2 linked regions of the Caldalkalibacillus thermarum genome follow. The protein of the gene in region 1 interacts with the protein of each later gene in a pairwise test. Links are inferred from orthologs where the notes say so. Each region holds a gene or a part of one and is shown on either strand. Other genes may lie near its edges. The genes, in order: IEW48_RS03305 and IEW48_RS03035.

Region 1 (8,339 bases):
TTCATCCCTTAAGGGGACCAGATCGGCAATGGTGCCAAGGGCCGCAATATCCAGGAAGGCCTGGGGGGTATCATCCAGCAAAGCTTGAGCCACTTTAAGGGCAATGCCGGCTCCGGACAAGTCTTTGAACGGATAAGGGCAACCTGCTTTTTTAGGATTGATGACAGCCAAACTTTGGGGGAGTTCAGGAGGAGGCTGATGGTGATCCGTGACGATCACGTCGATGCCCTGTGCCATTGCATATGCCACTTCCTCCCGGCCGGTGATGCCGGTATCCACTGTGATCAGGAGCCGGACACCCTCCGCTTTAGCTTTGTCAATTGCAGCTTTGTTAAGACCGTAGCCTTCACTGAACCGGTTGGGAACATAATAATCCACTGTAGCCCCGAGCTGGGACAAAGTCTTATACATGATCACCGTGCTGGTGATGCCGTCGCAGTCATAGTCCCCATAGACACGGATTTTATCATTGTTTCGCACAGCGTCCTTAATGCGTTCCACCGCCTCCGCCATGCCGTCCATCCGGTAGGGGTCATAAAAGGTTTGCTTGTCAATATCCAATAACTGACGTGCCTGTTCCGCGTCCCATCCTCTGGCGGTCAACACTTTAGCCACTAGGGAGGTGAGTCCCAATTCCCTTTGAAGTTGCCTGGCCTGCTCCAGAGGGCAAGAGGCAACCTCCCATCTCGTTTGCGAAGCCAGCATATTCTCACTCCTTTTAATCCCCATTCATTATAATGGAAGGGAACAGGAGTGGCAATGTGCTTACGGCTTTTTTGGGAAAGAGGATGAGAAAGCCGGTTTTTCCCGGTAGGGATTGACATGCACGAGCACGTCCTGCACATGCTCATGATCTTTCATCAGTTTGTCTTTGACCTGCTTGCCGATCTGATGCCCCTCTTCCACTGTAAGGTCCGGGTCTACTGCAATCTTTACGTCAACAATCACATAATGGCCATGCTCCCGGGCATATAACTCATCGACCCGTATCACACCGTTTACCGATTCCACGGTTTTACGCAACTTTAGGGCATCTTCCTCATGCAGGACATGGTCCAGCGTATTGTGAATGGACTCTCTGCCCAGCTTCCAGGCGACTCTCATAACCAGCAAGGAGACCAGAATGCCAGCCAGCGGATCAAGGTAGACCAGCCACGGTAGGCCAAGATAGCCACCTAGCACAGCCCCGCCGATGCCGATTAAAGCAGCCACGGAAGATAACACGTCTGAACGGTGCTCCCAAGCATTGGTAATCAGGGCATCGCTGTTCAATTTTTTTCCCAGCCTGAATTTATACTGAAACATGAGCTCCTTCATCACAATCGAAAACAGGGCGACAAACACAGCGAGCACACTGGGTGTGACAGCCGGTGCAAACAAGGCCTGAAACGAACTGTAACCGATTTGCAACCCGGCCAGGAACAAGATAACCGCCACAATAATAGCCGCAATGGACTCTGCCTTGCCATGCCCATACGGATGGTCCGAATCAGGCGGCAGTTTGGCCGCCTTCAACCCGATTAACACCGCCACAGAGCCGATCACATCAGAAGCGGAATGGACGGCATCTGCCACCAGCGCCCGGCTGTTGCCGACCGTTCCCACTATGGCTTTAAGCACAGCCAAAAACAGGTTGCCGACAATGCCCACCCAGGCAGCAAACTCCGCTTGCTGAAAACGTTGCTTGGTTGTCATGTGAATCTCCCTTCTTTCTCTCTCTATTTTTTGCCCGTTGCCAACATTTTAGCCCTTAACAAACAAAAACCGTGGAAGAACTCCACGGCTGGTTCAGGCATTCTGGGGTTGGAACATCTTTTTTTTAAGCTCCCGTTTTTTCCATTCAAACCACAATTGGGCGGCAATAAAGATGGAAGAATACGTTCCGGCTAATAAGCCAATCAACAGGGCAAAGGAAAAGTTACGAATCCCCTCTCCCCCCAACAGATACAGGGCCAAGGCTGCAAAAACCACAGTGATCGATGTGTTTAAGGTGCGGGGCAGATTTTCCACGATGCTGCGGTTGACCAGTTGTTCCAAGTCTTCTACCCTTTTCAGCTTGGCAAACTTCATGTTTTCCCGCAAACGGTCAAAGATAACGATGGTATCGTTGATCGAATAACCCACAATGGTTAACACTGCAGCAATAAACGTCAGATCCACTTCCAGACGCAACAGGGCAAACACAGCCACAATGAACAGGGCGTCATGAAACAGGGCGATGATGGCCGCGATCCCAAAGCGGTATTCAAAGCGGATGGCCACGTAAATGATCACCGCTAGGGAAGCCAGCAGGATCCCGTATACCGCTTGATTGGCCAGTTCCCGGGCGACCAGGGGCGAAACGGTCGATTCGTTGATATCAATCTCACCAAACCGCTCGGCAAAGGCTTCGCGCACCCGATTAATTTCCTCTTGGTCCAAGGTGCCGATAAAACGCACTTCGGCTATCTCATTATTGTTGCCGATCAGGCGGATGTCACCAGGCTCCAGCCCAAGTTCGGCAAAGACCGCCTGCACATCTTCAGTGGTAAAAGGCTGACCCTGAATTAATATTTCCAAAGTGGAACCACTTTCAAAATCCACGCCCAGATTAAGACCCAGCACAGCAATGATGACAAGCCCCAGACCGATTAAGACAGCTGAGACGAGGAAATATTTATACCGGTGCTTGACAAATTGAAACCGGCTGGATTCTGGATCAAAATTAAAGTTCACTGATCTCACTCTCCTTCACACCGAACCAGCGGGGCTTGTTGTCAAAGGCCCGGCTGGCCACCAAGAGGCCAAGCAACAGGCGCGACCCCAAAACAGCGGTCACCAGGCTGAGCACAATACTGACAATAAGCATCAGGGCAAAGCCCTGAATGGCAAAGTCCCCGAAGTAAAATAGAACCCCTGCAGCAATGATGGTGGTAATATTGGCGTCCATAATGGTGCGGAGCGACCGTTTGGAACCCGCCCGGAAGGAGGACATCATCGTTTTGCCGGAGCGGATCTCTTCCTTAATCCGTTCATTGGTAATAATATTGGCGTCTACCGCCATGCCGATCCCGAGTACAAGAGCCGCAATGCCAGGCAAGGTTAGCACCGCATTCATCCAGTTGAAGACAACCAGGATGAAATACACATAAAAGAACAGGGCCAATGCAGCCACCAGACCGGGCAAACGGTAGTAAAGGAGCATGTACAGGGCGATCAGGGCCCCGCCAATCATCCCCGCCCTTACCGTCAAGTCCAGGGCCCGCTCCCCAAGGGTGGGACTGACGCTGCGCGCCGTCAGCTCCTCCAGCTGAACAGGCAAAGCGCCAGCATTCAGTAGGCTGGCCAGCTCTTCTGCTTCTTCATAACTTTGGAATCCTGTGATGCTTGCTTCAGTGCTTAACACACTCTTCACTTCAGGTGCTGACAAAAATTTAGGGTCCTCTTTTAACATTTCTTCCCGAAAGGAATCGGTTTCTTCATCAAAGTCGAGCCAAATCACAATAATATCATGCAGATATTCAGACGTAATCTGGCGGATGAGGTCTGGGTCCTTAAATTCCAACATGACGATAGGCCGGTTATACTCGTCAAACACCGCCCGGGCAGACCCTTCCTTCAAGTGTTCTCCCCCGAACAGAAACTCATCCTCCGTGTTGCGAAAGGAAAGACGTGCCTCTGTGGACAAAAAGCGCCGGGCCTCCTCTGGATCATGCACTCCCGCCAGGCGGACGCGGATGCGGTCTTCCCCTTCCACCCGCAGGTCGGGCTCGCTGACACCCATGGCATCAACCCGGCGGTATAAGGCGGTATATGTATCATGTAACAGGGACTGGGTGACCTGCTGTTCTTCGTTTACGGGTACAACCTTGTACAAAATTTCAAATCCACCTTGTAAATCAAGGCCAAGGGTGATGTTGCTGATGACACTGTCCACGCTGAAGGCCATAAACGTGAAGCCGCCGATAATGATGGCCAGGAAGATGACGATCATGCTCCATCTCATTAATCTGAGTGCCTCCTTCTTGTCCAATAGTTTCATTATAAAAGACTATTTTTTCCAAAGTCAATGCTTCCGCGATAGGCACCCATTGTCAGCCAGTTCATCAAGTCGGTCGCTTTGAGAGTATAGATGTCATTCACCAAACGGTAGAGAGGGGGCCACTCCCCTTTGTAATGGGAAGTGACACAATCCCAAATCTCATCCTTGGTCACCCCGGCATACCCCAACAGATGGAACTCATCCACTTTGCTTTGCAGAACCTCCTCCAGCTTTTCTTTCAGCAAGGAAGCCTTGTCCATCCGCCATCCCTCCCATAGATAAAAATGATTTAAAAGGGAAACGTCACAATTCCGTAGGCTGCACCGACTAAGAGGCCGGCCATCAAGACACCGGCCAAAATGGCACTGAAAGCGTAACTGAACCGGATATTAAACAAACTGGCAGCCACACAGGCGGTCCATGCTCCGGTTGTGGGCAAGGGAACAGCGGTAAACAAGATTAATCCCAACGCCCCGTAACGCTCTACCTTTTCACTTTTGTGCATGGTGCGCCTGTACAGCCAGTGATAAAAGCGGGCATACCAGCGAAACCGCATCAGGATCTCGCTTAAGGGGCGAAATAAAAGCAAGAGCGGAATCACCGGCAGCATATTGCCCACCACACTGAGCCAGTATCCCTTCCAAAAAGACATCCCGTTGGCCAAGGCAACGGGCAGCCCGGCTCTTAATTCCAAAATGGGAAAGCTGCTGATCACAATCACAATGATTTCCGCTGGCAAGGCATCAAGTGCATTGGTGATAAAAGAGATGAGTTGGTCCTTCAGTTCGCTCATGCTAAACCCCTTTTCTTACTTTTGGTCATGCTCTCAGTCCCTTCTAGCATATAGATAGTTTTAAAAAAGGACAAGAGTTTTTTTGAAAGAAGGGACCAGAGGAATGGGCAAACAAAGTTTTATTCAAGGTGCAATCATTCTCATCCTGGCAGGTTTTGTTACTAAACTATTAGGGTTTGTCAACAGAATTGTGATGGCCCGTATATTAGGGCCTGAAGGTGTCGGCTTATATATGATGGCCGTTCCCATTTTAATTTTGGTCATTACACTGACCAGGTTGGGGCTGCCCGTAGCCATCTCTAAACTGGTGGCTGAAGCGGAAGCACAAGGGGATCGCCTCCGCATCAAACGCATTCTCGTTGTTTCTCTGGCCATCACCGCCATCTTAAGCGTCATCTTTACGGTGCTCACCATTCTGGGGGCCAAAATGATCTCATCCTGGTTTTTGACAGACGAACGGGCGTACTGGCCACTGATTGCGATTACACCCATCATCCCCATTGTGGCCATCTCCTCTGTGATAAAAGGGTATTTTCAAGGCAGACAAAACATGCGCCCTTCGGCCTACGCCCAGGTGATTGAACAGGTGGTGCGCATCAGTCTGGTTGTCTTGCTGTCCACGATGCTTTTGCCTTACGGGCTTGAATTTGCGGCAGCAGGAGCCATGATAAGTGTGGTCATCGGCGAAGCTGCTGCCCTCATCTACCTGTTAACCACTTTTAAATATAGTAAAAGAAAAAAAGAATTCAGAATCCGCACCGGATTTTTTGCCCAATTGCAAAAAGGGAAAGAAACTTTGCAAGATTTGTTGCGCATCGGCTTACCGGCTACAGGCAGCGGATTGATTGGTTCCTTGTCCTGGACATTTGAGCCAATCCTTGTGGCCCAAAGCCTGGCAATAGCGGGAGTGGCCACTTCCGTCGCCACAGCACAGTATGGATTGCTGTCCGGCTATGCCATTCCATTAGTCATGTTACCCATGTTTATCACATATTCGCTGTCTGTTTCGCTGGTTCCTGCCATCAGCGAGGCCCGGGCAAGGCATAATTACGCCCTGATTCACCGCCGTCTGTACCAAGCCCTGCGCATTGCCTTGATTTGCGGGGCCCCCAGCACGGTGATCATGTTCTTTTTTGCCGGACCGTTAACGACCGTGATCTATGACACCCCGGAGGCAGCAAAATTTTTGCAGCTGTTGGCCCCCTTCTTTCTGCTGTTGTATTTTCAAGGTCCTCTGCAAGCTGCCTTGCAAGGATTGGATTTGGCTAAAACAGCCATGATGAATACCTTATATGGCGCTATGATTAAAATGATCGCCATTGTCTTTCTGGCCTCCCGTCCCAGCCTGGGGATTTACGGAGCAGCTCTGGCCATTAATATCAACGTGTGTCTGGTCACCTTGCTTCATTTCTTCTCCATTGTGAAAGTGATGAAGGGTTTTTCCATTCATGTGCAAGATATCGTTAAAACAGGCCTGGCCATGGCGATGATGGCTGCGGGAGGCGTGTACGGTTTTGACTGGCTGCAAAGGGAGCTGGGCCTGTCCTTGCTGTGGGCGTTAGTGCTTACCTTATTATTCGCTGGCTGGCTTTATTTTCTTTCCCTGATCGCTTTAAAAATGGTGGGCCGGCAAGATATGGAGCGCATACCCATCATTGGCAAACATATTGCGCCTATTTTTCCCAGACGTTGAACAAGGCTTACTTTCTGCGTTGATCTTTCAAGTCGATATACAAGACACCATCCGTATCCAGGCTGCAGAAGGAAACATCTTTAAGGCGGGAGATACCGGTTCGCTTTTTAACTTGTTGTTTTAACCACAGCACATTGCGTCCAATTTTGTTCAGGTTGTCTTCATTGACTTCCCCGTCTTCAATTAAAATGACAGGCCGCTCCACTTTGCGCACAGGCAAATTCAGATCCTTTTTTGTCACTTGTTTTTCCTCTTCCCGCGGAATGACCGTGAGTTTGCCTGTAGGCTCAAGGATGGCAAACTCCACCTGGCTTAAGGAATAAATATTTTTTTCACGCAGTTGCATGAGCAAGTCATTCAGGTTATACCGCTGTTTTTTCATCTCTTCCTCCCGGATTTGCCCATTTTCTATCAGCACGGAAGGTTTACCGTCCACAATTTCACGGATTGTTTTGGATTTCAATGAAATGTAAGATAAGCCAATTTGGGTCAGAAACAGAACCACGATAGGAACTAAACTGAAAAAAAGGGGAACATCAAAATGTTCCACCGCCAGCACAGCCAGATCAGCGATCATAATCGATACCACCAGGTCAAAGATCGACAATTTGCCGATTTCTCTTTTGCCCATCATACGCATGACCAACAGAATAAAGAAATAGACAAAAAGGGTGCGCAGCACCAGTGCCACCAAATCCATAAGAAGTCCTCCCACCAACACCTCGTGACTTCGCGTCCGTCCTGTTCTACCCGTTAGTTTTTCACTCTGAATTCAATTTTTCCGTGCTAAATTGTGGGACAGGTGAATATCTTGTACCAAAACCTGTGTTCTGAAGTCTGACTTGCAGAAAGGAGTTTTCTGTATGGAAAATATTTCGCTGCGCCCCGTGTTGACAGGTTTGTTAACCATTATCGTGATCCTGCTGAGCCTCAGCCTGATTTTTTCCCTTGTGCTCCACTTTACCTCTCTTCCGGAAACCACACTGCAATGGTTTTTGATGCCAACCACACTTGTGACCGTGTTGATCGGCGGCCTGATCGCAGGCTATCAATCCGGGCAGAAAGGCTGGTACTTCGGCGGACTGACTGGACTGGGTTTCATTCTCTTGTCCTGGCTGCTGTCTTATTTAGGCTACGAGACCCCAATAAGCGTGTATACTTTGCTTCAGTATTCCAGCTTTCTGTTGATTGCCATGCTGGGAGGCATCATTGGGGTGAATTTAAGCCCCCAAAGGAAATAAGCCAAAAGGCCGTACAGCAAAAAACCCTCACCTGCTATGGATCCTTCCCAGGTGAGGGATTTGTACTTACTTATGTATGCTGTTTACTTGTCATCATTGACCACCGCATTGACAGCGCTGCGCTCAAATGTCAAACGCACATTGTCGGCCACTTTGAGGATCACTTTTTCTTCAGTCAAATCCACAATGGTACCGTGCAAGCCACCGATGGTGATCACCTTGTCTCCCCGTTGCAAATTGGCCAGCATCTGATTACGCTCCCGCTGGCGCTTTTGCTGCGGCCGGATCAAGAGAAAATAAAAAATCGCAAACATTAAGGCCAGTGGCAACAAAAAGCCCATCAATTCTTGCATCATACTCACTCCTTTCAATGATCTGTTTCGTTATGCTCTCTATTGTATAAGAACTCGAGAGGCCAGACAAGACCGGTCTTCCACAACGGCTGGCAGGGGACAAGAGGCCTTTTTTTAAAATGGGCGGGCACCAGGCCGGTTGAACCCGTATTTCTCAAAAAACTGCTCCCTGAAATCAAGCAGGGAATCGTTTCTGATCGCCTCTTTTATATTTTCCATCAATCGCAGTAAAAAGTAA
Region 2 (7,086 bases), on another replicon or contig:
AAAAGCGGGCTCAGAGCGAAAGCCCCATAAGCCTGACGAAAATCATCCTTGGCGGAAACCACTGTTTAACCCAAAAGAAGCACCAGAGACTGCGAGGTGTAGTCAGACAGCGCCAAGCTGATACAGGGACCTTCATCCCTTAATGACCATACAGCCTGAGCAGCGAACGAAATCAAGGGCGAGTGCAACGAGGGCGAAAGCCTTTACCCTTGATTTCGTGAGCGTAACAGGCTAGTCTTGTGCAAGGGATGAAGGTATCAATATGACATTTTTACTGACGAATTAATATGACATTTTCACTGACGTTTGACAGTCCAGCTTTTTTAAGCCTGAATGAGATGTTGGTAGTGTTCGTTCACGATGCTGGCACAGCGCGGGCAAAGGGTGGGGTGTTGCTCATCCTGTCCCCGATCAGGGGTCACCACCCAACAGCGTTCACATTTTTCACCTTCTGCTGGTTGCACATGCACCTTCATGCCTTCCAGGCTAAGGGCATTGTCAGGCGCTTTGTCTTCGTGCCCATGCAGGTTGACCTGAGAAACGATAAACAACTTGTCCAGGTTCGTAAACTGTTTTAATAATTCGTAGTTGGCTTGATCCGGATAAATATGCACTTTAGCGCCGAGTGATGAGCCAATCACTTTTTCTTTACGGGCCACTTCAAGCGCCTTAAGCACTTCGTCCCTGGCCTTCATAAACGCATTCCACTTTTGTTCCAACCCCTCATCAAAGTAAGACTCATCCACTTCCGGGAAGTCTGTCAACTGCACGCTTTCTTCCTGAACGCCGGGAATAAACTTCCACACTTCCTCGGTTGTGTGGGGTATGATCGGCGTGAGCAATTTAACCAACATGGTTAAAATGTCATAGATCACCGTTTGCGTTGCCCGGCGTGCTGTGGATGGGGGTGCCTCTGTATACAATAAGTCTTTGGACACATCCAGGTAAAAAGCGCTCAATTCAATCGTGCAAAAATTATGGATCGTAGTGTACACATTGTGGAATTGGAAATCCTCATAAGCCTGGTGCACTCTTTTTAACACCTGCTGGGCTTTCAACATGATAAAGCGGTCCAGCTCCGACCAATCTTCCCGCGCAACCCGGTCCTTCTCAGGGTCAAAGTCGGCCAAGTTACCCAGCATAAAGCGCAAGGTGTTGCGGATTTTGCGATACACTTCGGCAATTTGTTTCAAGATCTCATCGGAGATACGCACATCCTGTGTATATTCAACGGAAGAGACCCACAAACGCAAGATGTCTGCACCCAGCTGATCCATGACCTTTTGGGGAACAATCACATTCCCTAGGGATTTGGACATTTTACGCCCTTCCCCGTCTAAGGTAAAACCATGGCCCAGCACGGTTTTATAGGGTGCCTGGCCATTTACCGCCACAGACGTAGACAGAGAGGAGTTGAACCACCCCCGGGATTGGTCAGTGCCTTCCAGATAGAGGTCAGCCGGCCAAGTGAGATCTTCCCTTTGTTTCAACACCGCCTCATGGGAAGAGCCAGAGTCAAACCAGACATCCATGGTATCCATTTCTTTTTTAAATGAGGTTGAACCGCAATGGGGACATTTAAACCCTTCCGGCAAGAGCTCCTGCTCTTCTTTCTCATACCACGCATCAGAACCTTCTTTAAGAAAGATATTGGAAACATGCTCAATCGTTTCATCAGTAATAATTTCTTTATGGCACTCTTGACAGTAGAAAATGGGAATGGGCACACCCCAAACCCGCTGGCGGGAGATACACCAGTCTCCCCGGTCCCGGACCATATTGTAAATACGGGTTTCTCCCCAGGCTGGCACCCATTTGACTTTCTTGATTTCCTCCAGCATTTGTTCACGGAACCCGTCAATGGAGGCAAACCATTGTTCAGTAGCCCGGAAAATAACGGGCTTTTTGCTCCGCCAGTCATGGGGATAAGAGTGGGTAATAAAGGAGAGCTTCAATAAAGCCCCTGCTTCATCCAGCTTCTGGGTAATCACTTTGTTGGCCTCATCGTAGAACAGTCCTTCAAACCCTGGGGCTTCTTCAGTAAAGTAACCGCGGTCATCAATGGGGCTTAAAACACCCAATTTGTATTTCTGCCCCACATAAAAGTCTTCTTCCCCATGGCCTGGAGCTGTATGGACACAGCCTGTACCAGATTCAAGTGTCACATGCTCGCCCAAAATGACAGGGGATTCACGGTCATACAACGGATGACGGGTGATCACATATTCTAATTCTTCCCCTTTAAAAGTCTTGAGCAGCTCATAACCTTCCCATTCCAGTTCTTTTTCCAGTTGCTCCAACAATCCCTTGGCCACCAGATATTTTTGACCTTTCACGCGAATCTGGGCATATTCAAACTCGGGATGCACAGCAATAGCCAGGTTAGCTGGGATGGTCCACGGCGTGGTCGTCCAGATCACAACTTCCGTATCCTCATCCAGCTTACCTTTGCCATCTTTCACTTTAAAGGCCACATAGATGGAGGGAGAGCGTTTGTCTTTATACTCGATTTCAGCTTCGGCCAGGGCAGATTCGGATGACGGTGACCAGTAGACCGGTTTTAGTCCTTTATAGATGTATCCTTTCTTGGCCATTTCCCCAAATACTTTGATTTGCCGGGCCTCGTATTCGGGCTGGAAAGTAATGTATGGATTATCCCAATCCCCACGCACGCCAAGTCGTTTAAATTGTTCCCGCTGCCGGTTGATATATTTTTCCGCATACTGTTTGCAAAGCTGTCTGAACTTAATGATACCCACTTTTTTACGGTCCACTTTTTCGTTTTTAATGACGGCATGTTCAATGGGTAAACCATGGGTATCCCAGCCAGGTACATACGGGGCATGATAACCTGTCATCGATTTATAGCGGACCACAATATCTTTCAGCACTTTGTTCAGAGCATGGCCCACATGGATATCCCCGTTGGCATAGGGCGGACCATCGTGAAGAATATAAGTGGGACGCCCTTTGGTGCGTTCCTGTACTTTGCGGTAAATATCAATCTCATCCCACCACTTTTGAATCTCCGGTTCCCGTTTGGGCAAATTGGCCCGCATGGGAAAGTCTGTTTTCATGACTTGCAGGGTCTCACGGTAATCCATTGGTTTTAATCCCTCCTGTTTTTCCTTATTTAAATGTAAGGGACAGAGCAGTTAATTGGCACGACACAAGCACGGGATGAGCAGCAGAATAACAAAAACCTCCCATCCGTCTAGGGACGAGAGGCTTCTCGCGGTACCACCCTAGTAAACGCAATCCTCCCCATCACATCACACAAGAAAAAAACAAATAAGACCTCTAAAGCATTGCGTTCACTCTGGATTCGTAAGGTGAATCACTCCGGCCACACCTACTCCACGTTCAGTGGGCCAACTCCCAGGTGATCTTCAATAACCCGTTTTCGCCAGGCTTCCACCATCCCCGGCTCGCTAGAGAAAACGTTGGTTATTTACTCTCCTGTTCATCGTTTTTCATGTCTATCATGTTTTTTATACTTTATTATAGTCAATATTAAACATAAGTAAACCCCGAATCAAGCCCGTTTTCAGAAGCAAACAACCTGCCATTTATAGGTCTGAACATGAAGATGTAAAGATTTAAGGGGATACCCTCCGCTCTTCCAATTCGTTATACTCGCTTTTGGCCAGCTTGTCCCAATCATCATTTTCCAGCATCTCCAGCTGGGCTTCCAACAAAGTGCGGAAACGGGTTCGGAAAATAGAAGCCTGTTTTTTTAATTCTTCTACTTCCATGGCGATTTTACGGGATTTGGCCAAAGCTTCGTTAATAATCCGGTCAGCATTTTTCTCTGCTTCTTTAATGATTAATTCAGCCTCTTTTTTGGCATTTGCTTTCACTTCATCTGCCGTTTCCTGAGCAACGATGATCGTTTTGCTCAAGCTTTCTTCAATGTTGTTGAAGTGACTCAGTTTTTCGTTCGCTTCAGCCACTTTTTCTTCTAGTTCTTTTTTCTCCCGGATTAAAATCTCAAATTCCTTGATCACCAAATCCAAAAACTCATTCACTTCATCTTCATCATAACCTCGGAAAACCCGTTTAAATTCTTTATTATGAATGTCCAACGGCGTTAAGCCCATGTGCCCCCTCCTTCTCCACATCTTTATTTAGGTGTTGCTGTTTTGCTTACTTTATTCGACAGATTGAGCAAAAATCCTGCTCACCTGTCATTTTTTAAAGCCGAGGTGAATGCGAAATTTATCTTTTCGTGTTTTTCTGTCAATCTCTTGAAATAAAAAGCGTCCATAGCCCTTGATGGAAATGGTGTCACCCTCTTTAAGCACTTCTGCGGGACGGTCCTCCACTTTCCAATTGACCTTCACTCTGCCTGATTCGATCAGTTGAACGGCTTTGGTCCGTGATTGCCGGGTGCATTCAGCGACAATCACATCCAAACGCAGGGAACTGACAATAGCAGTGACCGCTTGCCACTCTTCTTCTGGGACAGTTAAAGCCGACCAATCTGCCTTTTCAGCCTGGACTTGGTGGCGTCCGATGCGGGTGAGGTGCAACCGGATATACTCCTCCATTTCCTGGACTACAATCACCTGTATGGTCTCAGGTGTGATCAAAATATCACCCACAACCTCCCGTTTCAGCCCCAATCCTAACAGCGAGCCGAGGACATCCCGATGGGTGACGTTTACCCACTGACTGGCTTTAATGTTAAGCAATGCCAGCTGAAATTCATCCCAGGTGACATCCAAATAGTCGGGAATAATCCATGCCCTTTTACGCTCTGCCTGCTGAAATCCGCCCCACAATTTGACCTTCACATCCGGTGCATGTCCCACTACGGAGCGAATGATCAGCTGCTCCCTGGGATTTAAAAAAGGGGTTAAGCGAGGGTGATGGCGCTCTCTGACAAGTTCGGCCCACTCGGCCATCCGTTCCACAAAGGGGCGCTCTTCAGGACGGAAATGCTGTTCCAGCTGCTCCATAGCAAGGGCTCCTTACAACAGCATGTCAATTAAGGCTAATGCGCCGTTATGCGCAAACCGCAGAGCAATAAAAGCGACAATAGGAGAAATGTCAATAAAACCGATGGGTGGAATAATTTTACGGAATGGGGCAAGGATGGGCTCCACAAACTTGCCTAGTAATTCACCGAAGGCAGACTGGCGTAAATTGGGAATCCAGGACATCAAAATGTAAATAAACATCATCAGGGTATAGACAAAGAAAAATGTGTTGACAAATTCAATCAAAAAGGATTTCATTTCATCACCTCATTTCCTCATACTGTTGCCACGAATGATCTTGGTATGCCCACACCTATGTATGTACCCCCTCATATAGGATACTGATTATCTTCCCATTAAACAAGAACCTAAACGGAGATAAGTGGCTCCTTCTTCCACAGCAATGGTGTAATCATTGGACATCCCCATAGACAATTCGGTTAATGGGGCATGGGGATACTTTTTGCCTTGTAAACGAAGTTGCAATTCCTTCAACCGGGCAAAAACAGGCCGGGTTTGTTCAGGGTCCTCCACATGCGGCGCCATGGTCATTAAGCCAATGGGGATAATGTGCTTAAACTCAACCAAATCCTCAATGAAGCTTTCCACCTCTTCCGGGTGAAGCCCGTGCTTTGATGCTTCTCCAGAAACATTAACTTGAATGAAACAAGGGATGGAGAGTCCGTGCCTGGACGCCCTTTTTTCAATTTCTTTGGCTAAAGAATGCCTGTCCAAGGAGTGAATGTAACGGAATTTATCAATCACATATTTCACCTTATTGGATTGCAAATGGCCAATGAAATGCCAGGTCCCCCGGTGACCCAATTGTTCCCATTTTTTAAGCGCATCCTGTGCTTTATTCTCACCTACATGTTCGAGGCCAGCGTCAAAAACCTCTTGCATCTGTTCGAGGGACATATATTTAGTGACCGCCACCACAGTAATCTCTTCCGGGCGGCGGCCGCTCTTGGCACAGGCTCGCTCAATATTGTCCCTCACTTTTAACCATCGATCATAAATACTCAAGTGCGAACCCTCCTCTCGTGACTCTGACCACATCGCTTTACTTGATCATAATAAAACTAGCCAGGCGGCCTGTTCGGCCTTGTTCTTTACGGTAAGAGAAAAACAAATCCGTCCGGCAACTGGTGCACCAGCCCGACACCTCAATATTGGCTTGGGGAATCCCTGCCTGCTTTAACAAATCATGATTAAGCTGTTTCAGATCTAACATATATCTGCCGTTGGGTTTAGGAAGAATGACCTCGTCTGTGAAACAGCCCTTCAGTGGCTCCAGGGCGCTAATGACCCGGTCATCCACTTCATAACAGCAGCCGCCGATAGACGGCCCAATCAACACTTTGATGTCTTGGGGACGGCTTCCAAATTGTTTCTTCCAGCGCCTGACCATTTTGGGGCCGATCTGGCCGACAGTTCCCTTCCAGCCGGCATGGGCCAACCCGACCACCCTAAGACGAACATCGATAAAATATAACGGCACACAGTCAGCATAAAAAGAAGTTAACAGGATTGAAGGATAGTCGGTATACAACCCGTCAACTCCTGGAATGGCGCTTTCACGCGTGCGGCTGCCCCTCCCTTTATCACCAGGGCGCACATAGTATAGTTCGACACCGTGCACTTGTTCACCACACACCATGTCGTCTAGGGTTAACCCCAGCTGTTCAACCAGACGCTGGCGGTTGGCAAGCACTGCTTGTACAGAATCTCCCACATGAAGGGCGCAATTGAACGAAGAAAAAGGAAACTGGCTGACCCCACCTTTCCGGGTGGTAAAGCCAGCCACCAGCCAGGGATAGTCTGTGGTCCAGCCTGTTGGTATCAAGAAATGGTCAGTGTAAAAAGCGAAAACCTCCTGAGTGGTCATTTCAGCGACGCTCCTTTTAACCTTATCTTATAAAAATATAGTCAAATGCTCAATAGATACAGAGTAAAAAGTCTTCACCAGCGCTTGTCCCGCAGCAAAAGGTGACTTATGGCTGGGAATACGGGCGGTAAACTGGGGGTTCAGGGTTAGAGGCTTGGCCTTCCTTTTCTTCCTCTAAGTCATATTGGGAGGAATCCAGCTTCACCAGGATCACAT

The links.
Region 2: the proteins of IEW48_RS03305 (region 1) and IEW48_RS03035 interact in binary tests that used the Bacillus subtilis proteins (3 or more experiments, as listed by UniProt). The link is inferred for Caldalkalibacillus thermarum from one-to-one orthologs.

What each region holds. Positions count from the first base shown.
Region 1 is NZ_BMKZ01000005.1:45,828-54,166, reverse strand. Bases 2,652-5,495 are described here. They hold IEW48_RS03305 (post-transcriptional regulator), read right to left. Parts: upstream 4,282-5,495; coding sequence 4,021-4,281; downstream 2,652-4,020. Other genes in these bases: spoVB (stage V sporulation protein B), read left to right, coding at 4,918-5,495; IEW48_RS03300 (COG2426 family protein), read right to left, coding at 4,311-4,814; secD (protein translocase subunit SecD), read right to left, coding at 2,705-3,985; secF (protein translocase subunit SecF), read right to left, coding at 2,652-2,715. Outside these bases: single-stranded-DNA-specific exonuclease RecJ, read right to left, coding at 1-705; IEW48_RS03320 (cation diffusion facilitator family transporter), read right to left, coding at 766-1,695; more of secF, read right to left, coding at 1,789-2,651; more of spoVB, read left to right, coding at 5,496-6,507; IEW48_RS03290 (DUF421 domain-containing protein), read right to left, coding at 6,515-7,207; IEW48_RS03285 (TIGR04086 family membrane protein), read left to right, coding at 7,371-7,748; preprotein translocase subunit YajC, read right to left, coding at 7,832-8,101; tRNA guanosine(34) transglycosylase Tgt, read right to left, coding at 8,216-8,339. UniProt on the Bacillus subtilis protein: Required for post-transcription initiation control of the comE operon. Promotes the accumulation of its target comE mRNA to septal and polar sites.
Region 2 is NZ_BMKZ01000004.1:104,237-111,322, reverse strand. Bases 2,351-5,080 are described here. They hold IEW48_RS03035 (DivIVA domain-containing protein), read right to left. Parts: upstream 4,101-5,080; coding sequence 3,600-4,100; downstream 2,351-3,599. Other genes in these bases: IEW48_RS03025 (YggT family protein), read right to left, coding at 4,974-5,080; IEW48_RS03030 (YlmH family RNA-binding protein), read right to left, coding at 4,188-4,961; ileS (isoleucine--tRNA ligase), read right to left, coding at 2,351-3,104. In the rest of the region: more of ileS, read right to left, coding at 324-2,350; more of IEW48_RS03025, read right to left, coding at 5,081-5,240; IEW48_RS03020 (YggS family pyridoxal phosphate-dependent enzyme), read right to left, coding at 5,328-6,008; peptidoglycan editing factor PgeF, read right to left, coding at 6,046-6,870; IEW48_RS03010 (YlmC/YmxH family sporulation protein), read right to left, coding at 6,977-7,086. UniProt on the Bacillus subtilis protein: May act as a pilot protein, directing MinCD to the polar septation sites or by inhibiting MinCD at the midcell site of division. Required for polar localization of the chromosome during sporulation.